4 regions of the Streptacidiphilus albus JL83 genome follow, and region 1 is predicted to be linked to each of the others. Evidence: riboswitches for the same ligand, from Rfam matches in the RefSeq annotation. Region 1 holds a riboswitch; each other region holds the start of a gene.
The links. A riboswitch is a leader RNA that binds a small molecule or an ion and turns the genes downstream of it on or off. The one in region 1 is predicted to bind cyclic di-AMP.
Positions count from the first base shown of each region.

Region 2: linked by a shared signal. The riboswitch ahead of BS75_RS44435 (C40 family peptidase) and the one ahead of BS75_RS19670 (M23 family metallopeptidase) in region 1 are both predicted to bind cyclic di-AMP.
Region 3: linked by a shared signal. The riboswitch ahead of BS75_RS05330 (C40 family peptidase) and the one ahead of BS75_RS19670 (M23 family metallopeptidase) in region 1 are both predicted to bind cyclic di-AMP.
Region 4: linked by a shared signal. The riboswitch ahead of BS75_RS09340 (C40 family peptidase) and the one ahead of BS75_RS19670 (M23 family metallopeptidase) in region 1 are both predicted to bind cyclic di-AMP.

Region 1 is NZ_JQML01000001.1:4,558,157-4,562,060, forward strand. Features, by position in the region: gene BS75_RS19660 (coiled-coil domain-containing protein) at 1-306, shown strand, start outside; partial or broken gene BS75_RS43435 (hypothetical protein) at 400-710, shown strand; gene BS75_RS19670 (M23 family metallopeptidase) at 744-1,772, opposite strand; cyclic di-AMP (ydaO/yuaA leader) riboswitch at 1,785-1,938, opposite strand; gene BS75_RS19675 (VOC family protein) at 2,095-2,517, opposite strand; gene BS75_RS46735 (thioredoxin family protein) at 2,583-3,230, opposite strand; gene BS75_RS19685 (undecaprenyl-diphosphate phosphatase) at 3,379-3,904, opposite strand, start outside.
Region 2 is NZ_JQML01000001.1:4,079,180-4,083,083, forward strand. Features, by position in the region: gene BS75_RS17560 (ABC transporter permease subunit) at 1-645, shown strand, start outside; gene BS75_RS44435 (C40 family peptidase) at 737-1,789, opposite strand; cyclic di-AMP (ydaO/yuaA leader) riboswitch at 1,774-1,927, opposite strand; gene BS75_RS17570 (MFS transporter) at 2,148-3,650, shown strand; gene BS75_RS17575 (D-alanyl-D-alanine carboxypeptidase family protein) at 3,694-3,904, opposite strand, start outside.
Region 3 is NZ_JQML01000001.1:1,224,579-1,228,482, reverse strand. Features, by position in the region: gene BS75_RS05340 (8-amino-7-oxononanoate synthase) at 1-474, shown strand, start outside; gene BS75_RS05335 (Gfo/Idh/MocA family protein) at 583-1,575, shown strand; gene BS75_RS05330 (C40 family peptidase) at 1,580-2,071, opposite strand; cyclic di-AMP (ydaO/yuaA leader) riboswitch at 2,074-2,193, opposite strand; gene BS75_RS05325 (NUDIX domain-containing protein) at 2,781-3,275, shown strand; gene BS75_RS05320 (zinc-binding dehydrogenase) at 3,429-3,904, shown strand, end outside.
Region 4 is NZ_JQML01000001.1:2,154,983-2,158,886, reverse strand. Features, by position in the region: gene BS75_RS09350 (NYN domain-containing protein) at 1-864, shown strand, start outside; gene BS75_RS09345 (C40 family peptidase) at 1,117-2,115, shown strand; cyclic di-AMP (ydaO/yuaA leader) riboswitch at 2,433-2,585, shown strand; gene BS75_RS09340 (C40 family peptidase) at 2,596-3,687, shown strand.

The DNA.
Region 1 (3,904 bases):
GCCTCCGGCGGGGACTTCCGGCGCTGGTGCGAGAACACCCCGGCCGACTGCCACCCCTTCCCCCCGCGCAAGGTGATCCGGGACGAGTCGCGCACCGTCCGCTCGCACGGCAAGTGGAAGAGCGAGCGGGAGCTGCCGGTCCCGGTCGAGGTCAATCCGGCCGGCGAGGTCTTCATGGGCGCCCACCTCCGGATAGGCGGCGGCGGTACCGCTCCCCGGCTGCACTACCACGACGACTGCTCGGGGACGGGCCTGATCTACATCGGCTACATGGGCCTGCACCTGCACAACACCCGCACCAACTGACCGTCCGCCGGCCGGGTTAGGGTGCTGGGAGCGGATCCGGACCACCGGGTCCGGAGCCCGCACGCCCCACCCGTCCCCGGAGGTCGAACAACGATGGCACGCATTCCCTCGTCCCTGGTCGCCGCGAGCGGGCTGATCGGCGGCTTCGGCCTGGCCCGGCGACGAAGAAGCGCGAGCTCGGCGGCGCGGCACTGCTCGCCGCCGGGACGGTCGCGGCGGTGCAGTGGCAGCGGGCCGCCGGTCCGGCCGCGACGGCCGCACTCGCGGGGCTCTATGTCGCCGCGTTCGCCGGCTCGCACCCGCTGGCCAAGAAGCTCGGCGCCTGGCCGTCGGTGCTCACCGTCGCGAGCGGCGTGGCCGTGGCGTCCTGGGCGGTGGCGGACCGCCGGGTCGCTCCCCGCTGAGCCGGGGCCCTTCGGGGAGCAGCAGCGGCCGGGTCAGATACCGAGGCCGTGCTCGGCCAGCCAGACGGACGGGTCGACCGGCTCGCCACCGCCGGGGCGGACCTCCAGGTGCAGGTGCGGGCCGCTGACGTTGCCGGTCGCGCCGACCCGGCCGATCGGCTGACCGGCCGTCACCTCGCCGCCGCCGACGCCGATCGAGGAGAGCTGGCAGTACCAGATCTCGGTGCCGTCGGGCAGGGTCTCCACGATCCGGTAGCCGTAGGCCCCGGCCCAGCCGGCCGAGGTGACCGTGCCCCGGCCCACGGCCACGACCGGGGTGCCGGTGGCGGCGGCGAGGTCCAGACCGGTGTGGAGGTGCGACCAGTAGGAACCGGACTGTCCGAAGCCGGCCCCGGGCACCGCGCCCGGCACCGGGACGACCAGCTCACCGAGGTCCTGGGCGCTCCGCGCCTGCTCCGCCTCGGCATCGCGCGCCTGCTCCGCCGCCCGGGCCTCCGCCTGCGCTGCTGCCCGGGCCGCCGCCTGGGCGTTCTCCTGGGCCAGGGCCTCGGCCCGGAGCGCCTGCTCGTGCTGGACGGCCTGCTCCGCGGCCAGCTGTGCCGCCCGGCTCTCCGCCTCCGCCTGCGCCGCGGCCTCGGCCCGGGCCGCTGCCTGCGCCCGTTCCTCGGCCTCGGCCTTGGCCGTGGCCTCGGCCTTCGCCGCCGCTGCGGCGGCGGCCTGACGACGGGCCGCGTCGTCCGCGTCGGCGCGCTGCTGCGCGGACTGGGTCCGGATCCGCTCGGCCAGGGCCGTGCCCGGGTCGAGCAGTCGGCTGCCGACGGCGGTGGCCCCGGCGGGCAGCGCGTCGTTGCTGTGGTCGGCCACGCTCACCGTGCCCTTGTTGCTCAGCGTCAGCGTGTCGCTGACGGTCGCCGCTCTGGCGGGGGCCGCGAGGCCGATCGCCCCGGTCGCGCCGACGGCGGCCATGGCCGCGAGTCCGAGGACGGTGCCGGAAGCGATCCCGGCGGGGCGCTGCGGCACCTCGGTCTGTACAGGTGCCCAAGCGGACTGGTACGACGCCACGGCCGGCGTACTCCTTTCCTTCCCTCACGCCGACCGGGTTAGCTGACGGGTTCGGAGAGGAAGGTCCCCTACGGCCGCGAACGGCCGATTCACCCCAGATACGTGGTTCCCCGGCTCCCGGCCGTCACGGGAAGTGACGGCCAGCAGGATTAGGCGACAGCGCACGACGCCGTTCGTCGAACAGCAGAACTTCGTGCTGCGTTATCAAACGTTAATCCTAGAGGCGGTTGATTCCAAGTGGTTCGGGGAGCCAGCTGGGACTTGACGCACCGTCTGCGGCCTTTGTCCGTATTCGAGGCGTCCGGGTTCGTCCGGTCCGGACTCAGCGGACCAGGCAGAACTCGTTCCCCTCCGGATCGAGCATCACCTGGAACGCGCCCTCCGCGTCCCGCTGGACCTCGCCCACAGCCACCGCCCCGATCCGGAGCAGGGCCGCGCGCACCAGCGCGATGTCGGCCACGTCGATGTCCAGGTGCAGCCGGTTCTTCCGGCCCGGCTTTCCCTCCGGCACGGCCTGGAAGGCGAGTCGGGGCTGTCCTCCCGGCGGGTCCACGTAGGACCAGTCGCCGGCCCGGTCCACCGGGCTCCCGCCGAGCAGCGCCGCCCAGAACCGCACCAGCCGCGCGGGGTCCGCGCAGTCGACCACGATCTCGTCCAGCCGCCCTATGCCGAGGCCCACGACCGGCCCCGGATACGTGTCCGCACCTGTTCCGCTGTCCGTGTCGGTCTCCGCACTCGTCGCCACAGGGCCACGCTAGCCCCGGAGCGCCCCGCTGCGGGAGGTCCGTGCACGTGGGAGGCCGAAATCCGTCAGCCCCCGGTCGTGTAGAGCCAGTTCACCAGGGTGCCGGCCAGGGCGTCGGCGCTGAGGTCGCGGGCGTCGGCGTACACGCCGCCGGTGCCGGAGTTGAGCACCCGGCCGTCCGGGCCGAGTTCGACCAGCGCCGGGATGCCGACGGCGCTGAGCCGGAGGTAGCGCCCGGCCAGGTCGGTGTTCCGGTCGAAGTGCCCGACGTCCACGGTGACCAGGTGGTAGTTGCGGGACAGCACCTGGTGCACGCCGACGTTCTCCAGCAGCGCGGACAGCGCCTGGCAGTCCTCGCACCAGGCGGAGCCGAAGTCCAGCAGCACCGGCCGGCCGTCCGCCTTCGCCGCCGCGAGGGCCGAGGCGACGGCCGCCGGGGCGTCCGCCGCCGGGTTGTAGCTGTCGGGCACCGGCGCGGGGGTGACCGTGGGCAGCGGCGGGAACGGCCGGGCGACGCCGAGGTAGCCGGGCCCGCCCGCCCGGTGCGCGTCGTCGGCGCTGCCGTCCGAGGAGGAGGAGCGGGACGCGGCCGGGCCGGAGCCGGGCCGGGGGCGTCCGGTGCCGGCCACGGTGGTGCAGCCGGCCAGCGCCGAGGCCGCCAGCGAGCCGGCCAGGGCGAGCGCCAGCGTCCCGAGCAGTCCGCGGCCGGTCACGGCGGGCCCTCCCTCGTCCGGGTCGGGGCGAGGACCGCCCCTCGGACCCATTCGAGCAGGCCCGCCGGGCGGGGCGGGGCCGACCGTCCAGCCGCCGCGCGGCAATCACCCGTGCGGGTGAGCCAGGGGCGCACCGGTGCGAGCCGGTTCAGGTCAGCGAGAGGTAGGCGATGCTGCCGAGGCCGGCCAGGGTGCAGTAGATCGCGAACGGGGTGAGCGTCCGGGTCTCGAAGTACTTCGTCAGGAAGCGCACCGCGACGTAGCCGGCCACGAAGGCGGCGACCGAGCCGGCCAGCACCTGGCCGCGGATGCCGTCCCCGGCCGAGCCGAGCAGCGAGGGCACCTTGAGCAGCGCGGCCGCCCCGATCACCGGGGTGGCCAGCAGGAAGGCGAAACGGGCGGAGTCCTCGTGGCGCAGGCCCTTGAAGATGCCGGTGCTCATGGTGACGCCGGAGCGGCTGATGCCGGGCAGCAGCGCCAGGATCTGCGCGCCGCCGACCACCAGGGCCTGCTTCCAGGTCAGCTTGGCGGTGATCCGGCGGTCGGAGACCTCGTCCGGGTGCAGCGCTTCGCCGTCCGGGCCGTGCTCCTCGATCCCGGCGTCGCCGGCCCGCCGCCGGCCGCTGCCGCCCCGCTTCAGCCGCTCGGCGACATAGAGGACCAGGCCGTTGAGG
Region 2 (3,904 bases), 480 kb from region 1:
TGGGCGAACGCCAGCCACGGCGGCGGCCACGGCGACGCCGTCAACGGCGCGGAGCTCAGCCTGGGCCTGTACATCCTGGCCCAGTTGGCCGTCGGCGTGCTCGGCGTGCTGATCGTCAGTGGCGAGTACAGCACCGGGATGATCCGTGCCAGCCTCTCCGCCGTGCCCAAGCGGCTGCCGGTGCTGTGGGCCAAGGCGATCGTCTACGCCGTGGTCGTGCTGGTCGTGATGACGATCGCCTGCCTCGGCGCGTTCTACGGCGGCCAGGCGATCCTGTCCCACTACGACCGGGCCGTGACCCTCACCGATCCCGGTGTGGCGCGGGTGGTCTTCGGAACCGGGCTCTACCTCACGTTCGTGGGCCTGCTCGGCATCGGCCTCGGCGCGCTGATCCGCAATGCGGCGGGTGCCATCGCCGTGCTGGTCGGCATCCTCTGGGTGGTGCCGATCCTCGCGCACCTGCTGCCTTCGAGCTGGGCCCCCCACATCGTTCCCTACCTTCCCAGCAACGCCGGTAGCGCGATGCTCTCGGTGGTGCCGGACCCGACGATGATGTCCCCCTGGAGCGGGTTCGCCCTCTTCGCCGGCTACGCGGTGGCCCTGCTGGCGGTCGCCGGCCTGCTGCTGAAGCGCCGCGACGCCTGACCCGTCCCACCGTTCCTCTGCCGGAACACCACAGCGCTGCGCCCCCGGACCTTCGTCCGGGGGCGCAGCGCTGTTCGGTGCTGTCCGAGCGTCAGAAACGGCCCGCGAAGGTCGGGGCGTAGTCGCTGATGGTGTCGATCTTGACACCGGCGCTCGGGTTGGCGGCCTCGACGTAGGAGCCGTTGCCGATGTAGATGGCGACGTGGTACGCGTTGGCGGCGGTGCCGTCGGTGGACCAGAACAGCAGGTCACCGGGCTGGAGGGCGTTCATCGAGACCGGGGTCGCGGCGGCGGCCTGATCCTCGCTGGTGCGCGGGATGCTGATGCCGGCCTGGGCCAGCGCGGCCTGGGTCAGGCCCGAGCAGTCCCAGGTGTTCGGGCCGGTGCCGCCGTAGACGTAGGCGTCGCCGACCTGCGCCTGGGCGAAGGCGATGGCCGCGGCCATGCCGCTGCTGCTCGCGGTCGAGGAGCTGCTGCTGCTCGTGCTGGTCGTGGTCGTGGTGGCGGCCGGGGCACTGGTGCTGCTGGTGGTGCTGTCGGACGAGGAGCTGGAGGAGCTGTCCGAGGCGGACCAGTTGGAGCTGCCGGCGCTGTAGCTGGAGCCGGAGCCGGAGTTGGAGCTGTCCAGGTTCGCGCTGCCGGAGACCGTGTCGGAGGAGGTGGTGGCGCCGGTCGCGGCGGTGCGGCCGGACAGGGCCAGGCGCTCGCCCGGGTAGATCAGGTCCGGACCCTGGGTGAGGACCGAGCGGTTGAGGGCGTAGAGCCGCTGCCAGCCACCGTTGACGTCGTGGTCGGCGGCGATGGTGGAGAGCCAGTCGCCCGCGAGCACGGTGTAGTACGAGGCGGTGGTGGTGTCGGCGGCCCGGGTGCCGCTCGCCGAGGTGGGGGCGGCGACGGCGGCCGGGGCGGTCGCCGGGGCGGAGGCAGGAGCGGCGGCCGGGGCCGTGGCGGAGGCGGTGTTGGCGGTGATCATCGGAACGGCGAGGCTGACGATGCCGGCGAGGCCGACACCGGCGAAGAGGCGCTGCTTGGTGGTGCGCCGGGCCTTGACGGCCCGGTGGCGACCGGTGCCGGCGGTGGAACCGGTACGGCCGTTGGTCTCATGGGTGCTCGAAGGCAGCATGTTGAAGCGGTCCTCTCCCACGCCTGCGAGGTGAGCTGTCGGATTCGGGCTGGAGTTGCCCGGCCGTGCTGAGCACGGCTTCACCCCAAGCCGCGACTGTGAGATCGCGGCGACTTACCTGGTTCCCCCGCCCCTGCCGTGGTGCGGTGCCGATGTGCCACAGCCTCCGGCGGCAGGACTCGGCGTTCCGGAGGCGTTGGTTCCGCATAAGTGCGAACGGACCGAACGCTAGGCAGATTGTGCTTGAAACTACAACTCGGTGTGAGCCTACTCACATACAAACCGGAATAAAAAGGGCTTCGGCTGCCCAGATGCTGCCGTGACAAGGCAGACCTAATGTCGTTGTTGTCCATATATAAAGGGATGGGAGCCACCGACCATGACAGGTACGGCAGCAGACCCCGGGACAACGTCCAAGAGCCTCGCCCCCGACGGCCGGGGCGAGAACCACCGCTGGTGGGTGCTGGCCGTGATCGGCCTGGCCCAGCTGATGGTGGTGCTCGACGCAACCATCGTGAACATCGCCCTGCCGTCCGCGCAGAAGGACCTCGGCTTCAGCAACGGCAACCGCCAGTGGATCGTCACCGCCTACGCCCTCGCCTTCGGCAGCCTGCTGCTGCTCGGCGGGCGGATCGCCGACCTGGTGGGCCGCAAGCGGGTCTTCCTGATCGGACTGGCGGGCTTCTCCGTCGCCTCCGCCATCGGCGGGGCCGCGCCCAGCTTCGAGGTGCTGGTCATCGCCCGCGCCCTGCAGGGGGCCTTCGGCGCGCTGCTGGCGCCCGCCGCACTCTCCCTGCTGACGACGACCTTCACCGACTCCGCAGAGCGCGCCAAGGCGTTCGGCATCTACGGCGCCATCGCCGGCACCGGCGGCGCCGTCGGCCTGCTGCTCGGCGGGCTGCTCACCGAGTACCTGGACTGGCGCTGGTGCCTGTACGTCAACCTGCTGCTGGCCGTGCTCGCCATCATCGGCGCGGTCCGGCTGCTGCACGCCGGCCGGCCGGCCGACCCGCCCAAGCTGGACATCCCCGGCACGGTCGTGGTCTCACTGGGCCTGTTCGGGCTGGTCTACGGCTTCTCCAACGCCGAGACCCACTCCTGGAGCTCCGTCGGCACCTGGGGCTTCCTGGCCGCCGGGGTGCTGCTGCTCGCCGTCTTCGCCTGGTGGCAGACGCGCACGCCGCATCCGCTGCTGCCGTTGCGGGTGGTGCTCGACCGGAACCGGGGCGCGTCCTTCCTGGCGATGTTCCTGGCCGGCGCCGGGATGTTCGGGGTCTTCCTGTTTCTGACCTACTACCTGCAGCAGTCGCTGCTCTACTCGCCGGTCAAGACCGGACTGGCCTTCCTGCCGATGGTCGCCGTGATGATCGTCACCTCGGTCACCGCCACCAACAAGCTGGTGCCCAGGCTGGGCGCCAAGCCGATCGTGCCGGTCGGCATGCTGCTCGGCGCCTGCGCGATGGCCTGGCTCACCAGGCTCGACCTGAACAGCACCTACGCCGCCGACGTGATGCCGCCGCTGCTGGTGCTCGGCCTCGGCCTCGGCCTGATCTTCGCCCCGGCGATGTCGCTGGCCACGGCCGGGGTCGAGCCGCACGACGCGGGCGTCGCCTCGGCCACCGTCAACACCAGTCAGCAGGTGGGCGGTTCGATCGGCACCTCGCTGCTGAACACCCTGGCCACCAGCGCCGCCACCGCCTACCTGGTCGGCCGGGCGCACACCTCGGCCAACACCGCCCAGGCGCAGCTGCACAGTTACTCGACCGCCTACTGGTGGTCGGCCGGGTTCTTCCTGTTCGGGATGGTGGTCTGCGGCCTGCTCTACCCGGTGGGCCGACCCCGGATCAATCCGGAGAACGCGGACGCCCCCATCCACATGTGACCTCCGTCAGACGTGGATGGGGGCGCGGCGGGTGGCCCCGGTGTCAGCCGAGGCGGGTGAGCCGGGTCCCGTAGGAGGGCTCGGCCAGGTCGGACTGGAGGTTTATCGGGATCCGCTGGGCGCTGACCCCGGTGCCGACGACCAGCTCGCCGACGCCGTCGCCGGCCCGGCCGGTGCGCGGCAGCACCCCGCCCGTCGCCTCCAGCGAGACCGGCACCGAGGTGCCGGACCAGCCGATCACGTTCACGTCCTTG
Region 3 (3,904 bases), 3.3 Mb from region 1:
CTGGCCACCGTGACGCTGTCCAAGGCGCTCGGCTCCCAGGGCGGGGCCGTGGTCGGCCCGCGCCGGGTGATCGAGCACCTGGCGCAGTCCGCCCGGACCTTCATCTTCGACACCGGCCTCGCCCCGGCCGCCGTGGGCGCGGCGCTCGGCGCGCTGCGGCTGCTGCGCGCCGAACCGGAGCGCGCCGCCCGCGCCGGGCAGGTCGCCCTGGCCCTGGCGGACGGCCTGGCCGAGGCCGGGCTGCCGGTCTCCCGGCCGCAGGCGGCCGTGGTGTCGGTGCGGGTGGACTCCCCGGTCGCGGCGCTGGCCTGGGCCGGGGCCTGCCGGGAGAAGGGCCTCGCGGTGGGCTGCTTCCGGCCGCCGTCCGTCCCCGACCGCTGGTCCCGGCTGCGGCTCACCGCCCGCGCCGATCTGACGGAGGAGGAGATCGGCTTCGCCGTCGACGTGATCGTCCGGACCGCGCCGCTGGTGTGACGGCCGGTACGGGCCGCCGGGGTGACCGGCGGCCCCGGAGGGTGACGGCCGCTCCCGAGGCGTGGGCAGGCCCTCGACCTTTCCGGCCGCCGAGGGTTTGATGATCGTATGACCGAACCGATCCGCTGGGGCATCCTCGCCACCGGCTCCATCGCCGACTCCTTCGCCCACGACCTCCAGCTGCTGCCCGACGCCGAACTGGTCGCCGTCGGCTCCCGGAGCGAGTCCTCCGCCCGCGCCTTCGCCGACCGCTTCGGCATCCCCCGCGCCCACGGCAGCTGGGCCGGACTGGCGGCGGACCGGGGGGTCGACATCGTCTACGTCGCCACCCCGCACCACGCCCACTACGAGGCCGCCCGGCTCTGCCTGGAGGCCGGCCGGGCCGTGCTCTGCGAGAAGCCGTTCACCCTGAACGGCGCGGACGCCCGCGCCCTGATCGACCTCGCCGCCGAGCGCGGGACCTTCCTGATGGAGGCCATGTGGATGTACTGCATCCCGGCCGTCCGCCGGATGCTGGAGCTGGTCGCCGGGGGCGCGATCGGCGAGGTGCGCACCGTCCAGGCCGACTTCGGCCTGCCCGGTCCGTTCGAGCCGAGCCACCGGCTGCGCGACCCCGCGCTCGGCGGCGGCGCCCTGCTCGACCTGGGCGTCTATCCGGTCTCCTTCGCCCAGCTGCTGCTCGGCGCCCCGGACCGGGTCGAGGCCTGGTCGGCGCTCACCCCCGAGGGCGTGGACGCCAACACCGGCCTGCTGCTCGGCTACGCCTCCGGCGCGGTGGCCACGCTGAGCTGCGGCATCGTCTCCGGCACGCCGGTCCGAGCGGTGGTCTCCGGCGACCTGGGCCGGATCGAGCTGCCCGCGCCGTTCTTCTGTGCCGAGGAGCTGCACCTGTACCGGGGCTCCGAGGACGGGGCGGCGCCGGAGGTGCTCTCCGTGCCCCGCACCGGCCTCGGCTACGCCCACGAGGCGCAGGAGGCCATGCGCTGCCTGCGCGCGGGGCTGACGGAGAGTCCGCTGGTGCCGTGGCGAAGCACCCTGGAGGTGATGGCGACCCTGGACGCGGCCAGGGCCCGGACCGGGGTGCGCTACCCGGGGGAGTGACGGGTCATCTGATCCGGCCGTACCAGACCTCGCTGGTCCAGATCCGCTCCAGCCTGACGTAGGCGCCGGGGTGCGGCGAGTGCCAGATCCGGTTGTTCCCGGCGTAGATCCCGACGTGGTAGACGTAGTCGCCGTCGTGGAAGAAGACCAGGTCGCCGGGGCGCAGACTGCGCCGGGAGATGTGTTCGACGCTGTCGTACTGGGCCTGGGCGGTGCGCGGCAGCCGCCGGCCGGCGTGCTTGAAGGAGTAGTACGTCAGGCCGGAGCAGTCGAAGGCGTTCGGGCCCTGGGCGCCGTAGATGTAGGGGTCGCCGTGCTTCGACGCGGCGATGGTGAGGGCTCTGAGCTCGATGGTGGCGGCGTCGGCCGGGGCGGCCGCGAGCAGGGTGCTCCCGGCCACGGCGGCCAGGGTCAGTGCGGCCGTGGCCGCCGCCCGCCAGCGGCCTGGGCCGCGGGTGGACCGGTTCGGGGCATGGGCGTGCTCGGAGGCAGTCATGCGGATCCTTCCGGAACCGCCTACGAAAGGTTCCCTGTCGGGTTCGGGATCCGAAAGCTGCCCGGCCACCGCAGTGGCTTCACCCCTAGGGACGGTTCACACCGTCCCGGCGTACCTGGGTCTCCCGCTCTCGCCTGTCAGGTGTGTGCGCACCTGGCGCCCGACCGGTGGCGAGACTCGGCGTCCGGTCGGGCCGCCCCGCCGGGGTGGCGAGGACTTTGTGGCTCGGCCGACAGTATTGACATGCTTTTAGGCAATCTTCACGCTTCACCGGGATTCTGTGATTCTTGTCACCCCTGGTTTCCGGGCCGCCGAAAGAGTGAAACCGGCTCTGCTGAATGATCGGGTGTATGGATTTTCCAACAAGTCTGAAGAAGGCGAATTCTGGCCAGCTTCACGACTCTGACCTGCATAGTTGTCTGGAAAAACGAAAAAGCGGAGGGAAATCCTCCCCGGTGCCGGGTCACTCGAATGTGTGAGGTTCGGAATTGGCCCGGCGGCGCCCCCCGGACGGTGTAATTCCGGCTGCGCTCCGCCGTCGGGCGACCGCGCATAAGCCCGCGCCGCAGGCGCCCGACCCGGCGTGCATGAATTCGCGCCACATACCCGCCGCTCCGTCGAGCGCCCCCGCGCGCCGTCGGGCGCGCACCGACCCGGCGGGTCGCCGCAAAGCCGCCGACCCGCCGCGCCCCGCCCGTAGGCTCGCGCCATGACCATCGAGCGAGTACCGCGCCGCGCCGCGAGGATCCTGGTCCTGGACCCCGAGGGCGCCGTGTTCCTGCAACTCCACGACGACCCCGAGGTCGGCCTGCACTGGGTGCTGCCGGGCGGCGGCCTGAACGAGGGCGAGGACGAACTCGCCGGGGCGCTGCGGGAGACGGTCGAGGAGACCGGCTGGACCGATGTGGTGCCGGGGCCGGCGCTCTGGATCTGGGAGCACGACTACACCCGTCGCGGCGTGCCCACCCGGCAGCGCGAGGTGATCTTCCTCGGCTCCGGGCCGCGCCGCGACCCGGTCGGCGACCTCACCGAGTCCTTCGCCCACGACGGCATCATGACCTGCCGCTGGTGGACCCCGGCGGAACTGGCCGACTGCCCGGACCTGCTCTGGCCGCCGCGGCTGGTCGAACTCCTCGCCGAGCTGCGCCGCGAGGGCCCGCCGGCCCGCCCGCGCGACCTCGGCTACGTGCCCAACCCGCCCTGACGGACGGCCGCGGGACCAACGGCCCACGGCCGCGGGGCCAACGGCCCACGGCCAACGGCCGACCCGGCCTCGGCCCGCCGCCCGAGGCCGGGCCGGGCCCGCCGGGCCTAGCGTCGGTGGAGCACGACCCGCCACCGCCGAAGGGACCCGCCCATGCGCGCCATCCGACTCCACCAGTACGGCAGCCCGGAGGAGTTGGTGCTGGAGCAGCACCCCGATCCGGTGCCCGGGCCGGGGCAGCTGCTGCTCGCGGTGGAGGCCGCAGGCATCCAGTTCATCGAGACCCGGATCCGCGCCGGGCGGATGGCCGGGACGCCGCTCGCCCCCGCCGCCCTGCCCTGGGCGCCCGGCCGCGAGGTCGGCGGCACCGTGCTCGGGGTCGGCCCGGGAGCCGACCCGGCGCTGCTCGGCCGCCGGGTCGCCGGACAGGTTCCGGCCGGCGGCGGCTACGCCGACCGCGCGCTGCTCGCCGCCGCCGACGCCCACCTGCTGCCGGACGGCCTGGACACCGGCGAGGCGGTGTCGCTGCTCGGCACCGGCCGCACCGCCGTGGCGCTGGTCGAGACGGCCGCCGTCGGCCCCGGCGACACCGTGCTGGTCGAGTCCGCCGCCGGGGCCGTCGGGCCGCT
Region 4 (3,904 bases), 2.4 Mb from region 1:
ACCACCCGGGCCGAGTCCGAGCGGAGCCGGATCGACCTGGAGGCCGCGAAGAAGGACGGCGACGCGCTCCGCCGCAAGCTGCGCAGCCTGGAGGCGGACACCAAGCGGGCCGAGGCGGCCACCCGCAAGGTGACGGCCGAGCTGGACGCGCTGCGCTCCTCCGGGGCGACCGAGCGCGGCTCGGCCGACAGTGAGCTGCGCCGGCTGAAGCACCGGCTGGCCGAGTCGGAGGCGGCACTGGAGGCGGCCAAGCGGGCCTCCCGCGAGGGGCGCAGCGCCGAGGACATGCGGCTGCGGCTGCTGCTGGACGTGGTGCTGCAGGGGGCGCAGGGGCTCCAGCGGGAGCTGGGGCTGCCACCGCTCTCGGGCCGTCCGGCGGAGTCGGTGGAGGCGGTACGGCCGGTCACGGCCTCGCCGCACGACGTCGCCCGGCGCGCGCTGGACGCCGACGACCCGGCGCTGCTGGACCAGCTGCTCCAGCTGCCGCTGGTGCACCTGCTGGTCGACGGCTACAACGTGACCAAGACCGGCTACCCCTCGCTGCCGCTGGAGAAGCAGCGGGCGCGGCTGCTGAACGGCCTGTCGCTGCTGGCGACGCACAGCGGGGCCGAGGTGACCTGTGTCTTCGACGGCAAGGACCTGGACGCGCCGGTGCCGATGGCCCCGCCGCGCGGGGTGCGGGTGCTGTTCAGCCGCTCGGGGGAGACGGCGGACGAGCTGATCCGCCGACTGGTCAGGGCGGAGCCGGAGGGCCGCCCGGTGGTGGTCGTCTCCACCGACCGGGAGGTGGCGGACGGGGTGCGGAAGGCGGGCGCCCGGCCGGTGCCCTCGTCGATGCTGCTCAGGCGACTCGTACGCACCTGATAGGTCAATCCCGACATTTGACGTATATGCAGACTGTTTTCGCCCCGAGGGCGACAGATTGAGCCGGTCTCACTAGTCTCTGCTCTCGAACCTCTGTCCTGACGATCGCCCGGCCGGGTGACACGGGGGTTCCCGTCCTCGTCCTGGGCGCCGCATCGGGGGATGCGCCATGTCGCCGAGCGACGGTTGCCGGAAGGGAACCGAGCCTCCGTGGCCTCACACCGCCGCCCCAAGCAAGCCAGCCGTGCCCGCGTGACGGTCCTCACCGCGGCCGCGGCCACGGCCGTGGCGCTCTCGGCGCAGGCCGCGGCGCAGGCTGCACCGACGCTCACGCTGAGCCAGGCGAAGAGCGAGGTGGCGGCGGACCGCCAGGCGGCGGACGTGGCGACGCAGAAGTACGACGACGCGCAGAGCCAGCAGCAGGCGATCCAGCAGAAGGTGACGCTGCTGCAGAACGAGATAGCCGCCCAGCAGGCCTCGATCAACAAGGAGCTGTCGCAGCTCGGCGGCGAGGCCGCGGCCCAGTACCGGGACGGCGCGGTGGACCCCGCCGTCCAGCTGATGCTCTCCTCGGACCCGAGCGCCTACCTGAACCAGGCCTCGGCCCAGGGCGAGGTCGACTCCACCCAGGCCGCCCTGCTGTCCAATGTCACGGCGGCGGAGGCCATCCTGGCCCGGGAGAAGGCCGAGGCCACGGCCGAGCTCCAGCAGCAGCAGGCGCTGCTGTCCACCATGCAGTCCACCAAGGCCACCGCGCTGGGCAAGCTCAAGTCGGCGCAGGCGGTGCTGGACGCGCTCACCCCGGCCGAGCAGGACCAGGTCGGCGGGGGCGGCGGCTACGGCACCATCGCCCACAACGGCAGCACCATGTCGCCGAGCCAGGTCGACCTCTCCGGCATCTCCTCGGCCGCCGCCACGGCCATGCGGGCGGCGCTGAGCAAGGTCGGGGTCGCCCCCTACGTCTGGGCCGCGGCCGGCCCCGACTCCTTCGACTGCTCGGGCCTGGTGATGTGGTCCTACGCCCAGGCCGGCATCCAGCTCCCGCACTCCTCCTACGCGGACGAGTCGGTGGGCAGTGCGGTCTCGCTCTCCGACATCCAGGTCGGCGACATCGTGGTGCTGGAGAACGGCGCCCACGTCGGGATGTACGCCGGCAACGGGATGGTGGTGAACGCCCCCGAGTACGGCTACACCGTCTCCATCATGCCGATCAGCGACTTCGGCGGGATCGTCGCCATCCGCCGGGTCTGAACCCCTCCGTCGAGTCCGGGCGGCCGCTTCCCCCTCCGTCCCACAGTGTGACGTGCGCCACAGCGATTGTGACTGCTGTGGCGTTCCGTCCTTTTTGGTCCGGATGTCGTGGGCATACGGTCATACTCCGACTGCGTACCGTACGGGAGTCGGTACCCCTACGAGTCATCAAGAACTTCTTTCTTCCAATGATTTGAACGGATCACGGTTGGGTCACTAGTGTCGACTCCCGAACCACCGCTGAATCGACCGCCCACCTCGGGTGGCGGCGGGGTTCCCGCCGAGTCCGAGGCGTGGCAGGGGTGCGCAGGGCACCCGTCAGGGGAGTGCCGACAACTCGGAGCCGGGGAACCACTCGTTCCTCGGGGTGAATCGACGTCAGGCCGGTGTGGTTGCCGGTGAGGCGTTGTAGGGCGATCTTCCAGCCCGAACCCGTCAGCTCACCCGGTAGGCGGATCGAGGAAGAAGGAGCTCGCCTTCGTGGCGTCCCATCGTCGTCCCAAAGCGCCCAGCCGTACCCGGGCCGTGGTCCTCACGGCCGCCGCCGCCACCGCAGTGGCGATCTCCGCGCAGTCGGCAGCGCAGGCGGCGCCCAAGCTGACCCTGGACCAGGCCCGGAGCGAGGTGGCGGCGGACCGGCAGGCGGCCACCACCCAGGGCGAGCAGTACAACCAGGCCCAGGGCGAGCAGCAGGCGATCCAGCAGAAGGTCTCGCAGCTGCAGAACGAGATAGCGCGCCAGCAGGCCGCGGTCAACGCGCAGTTGGCGCAGTTGGGCGCCCAGGCGGCGGCCCAGTACCGCGACGGCGCGTTCGACCCCTCCATGCAGCTGATGCTCTCGTCGGACCCGACGGACTACCTGGACCAGGCGTCCACCCAGGGCGAGCTCGACGCCACCCAGGCCAACCTGCTGGGCAGCGTCAAGGCGCAGCAGACCGTCCTGGCCCGGGAGAAGGCCGAGGCCACGGCCGAGCTCAAGCAGCAGCAGGCGCTGCTCGCGCAGATGCAGAAGGCGAAGTCCAGCGCCCTGGCGAAGCTCGCGGCGGCGCAGAGCGTGCTCGACTCGCTCACCGCGGCCGAGCGGGCCCAGGTCGCGGCGAGCGCCGGCGTGGGCGGCGGCGGCACCAAGGCCGGTGGCGGCACGACGGCCGGTGGCGGCACGAGTGCCGGCGGCAACGGCGGCAGCGGCTCCGTGGGCGGCATCAGCCTGGACGGCATCTCCAGCGCGGCGGCGACCGCGATGCGGGCGGCCATGAGCAAGGTCGGCAACGCGCCGTACGCGTGGCAGGGCTCCGGCCCGAACGAGTTCGACTGCTCGGGCCTGGTGATGTGGGCCTACGCCCAGGCCGGGATCACGCTGCCGCACTACTCCTACTCCGACGAGACCGAGGGCAGCCCGGTCGCCTCGCTGGCCGACGCCAAGGTGGGCGACATCATCGTGCTGGAGAGCGGCGCCCACGTCGGCCTCTACGCCGGCAACGGCATGCTGCTCAACGCCCCGGAGTACGGCTACGACGTGTCGGTCCAGCCGATCAGCTGGTTCGGCCAGATCGTCGCGATCCGCCGGTTCTGAGGGATCTGACGAACCGTTCCACCAGTGGCTCCGCCCCGGGCTCCCCGCCCGGGGCGGAGCCACTGTCGTCCCGTCATGTGACAGATGGCACACAGATAACGACAGTCATGGTGATCTGACCGTTTTGGCCGTCATGTCGTCGGCGTTCGGTCATAGAGTGACCTCGGTGCGTAAGGTGTCGGCCGGTTGATCGGTCGGCCGTCGCCTTTTTGCTGAC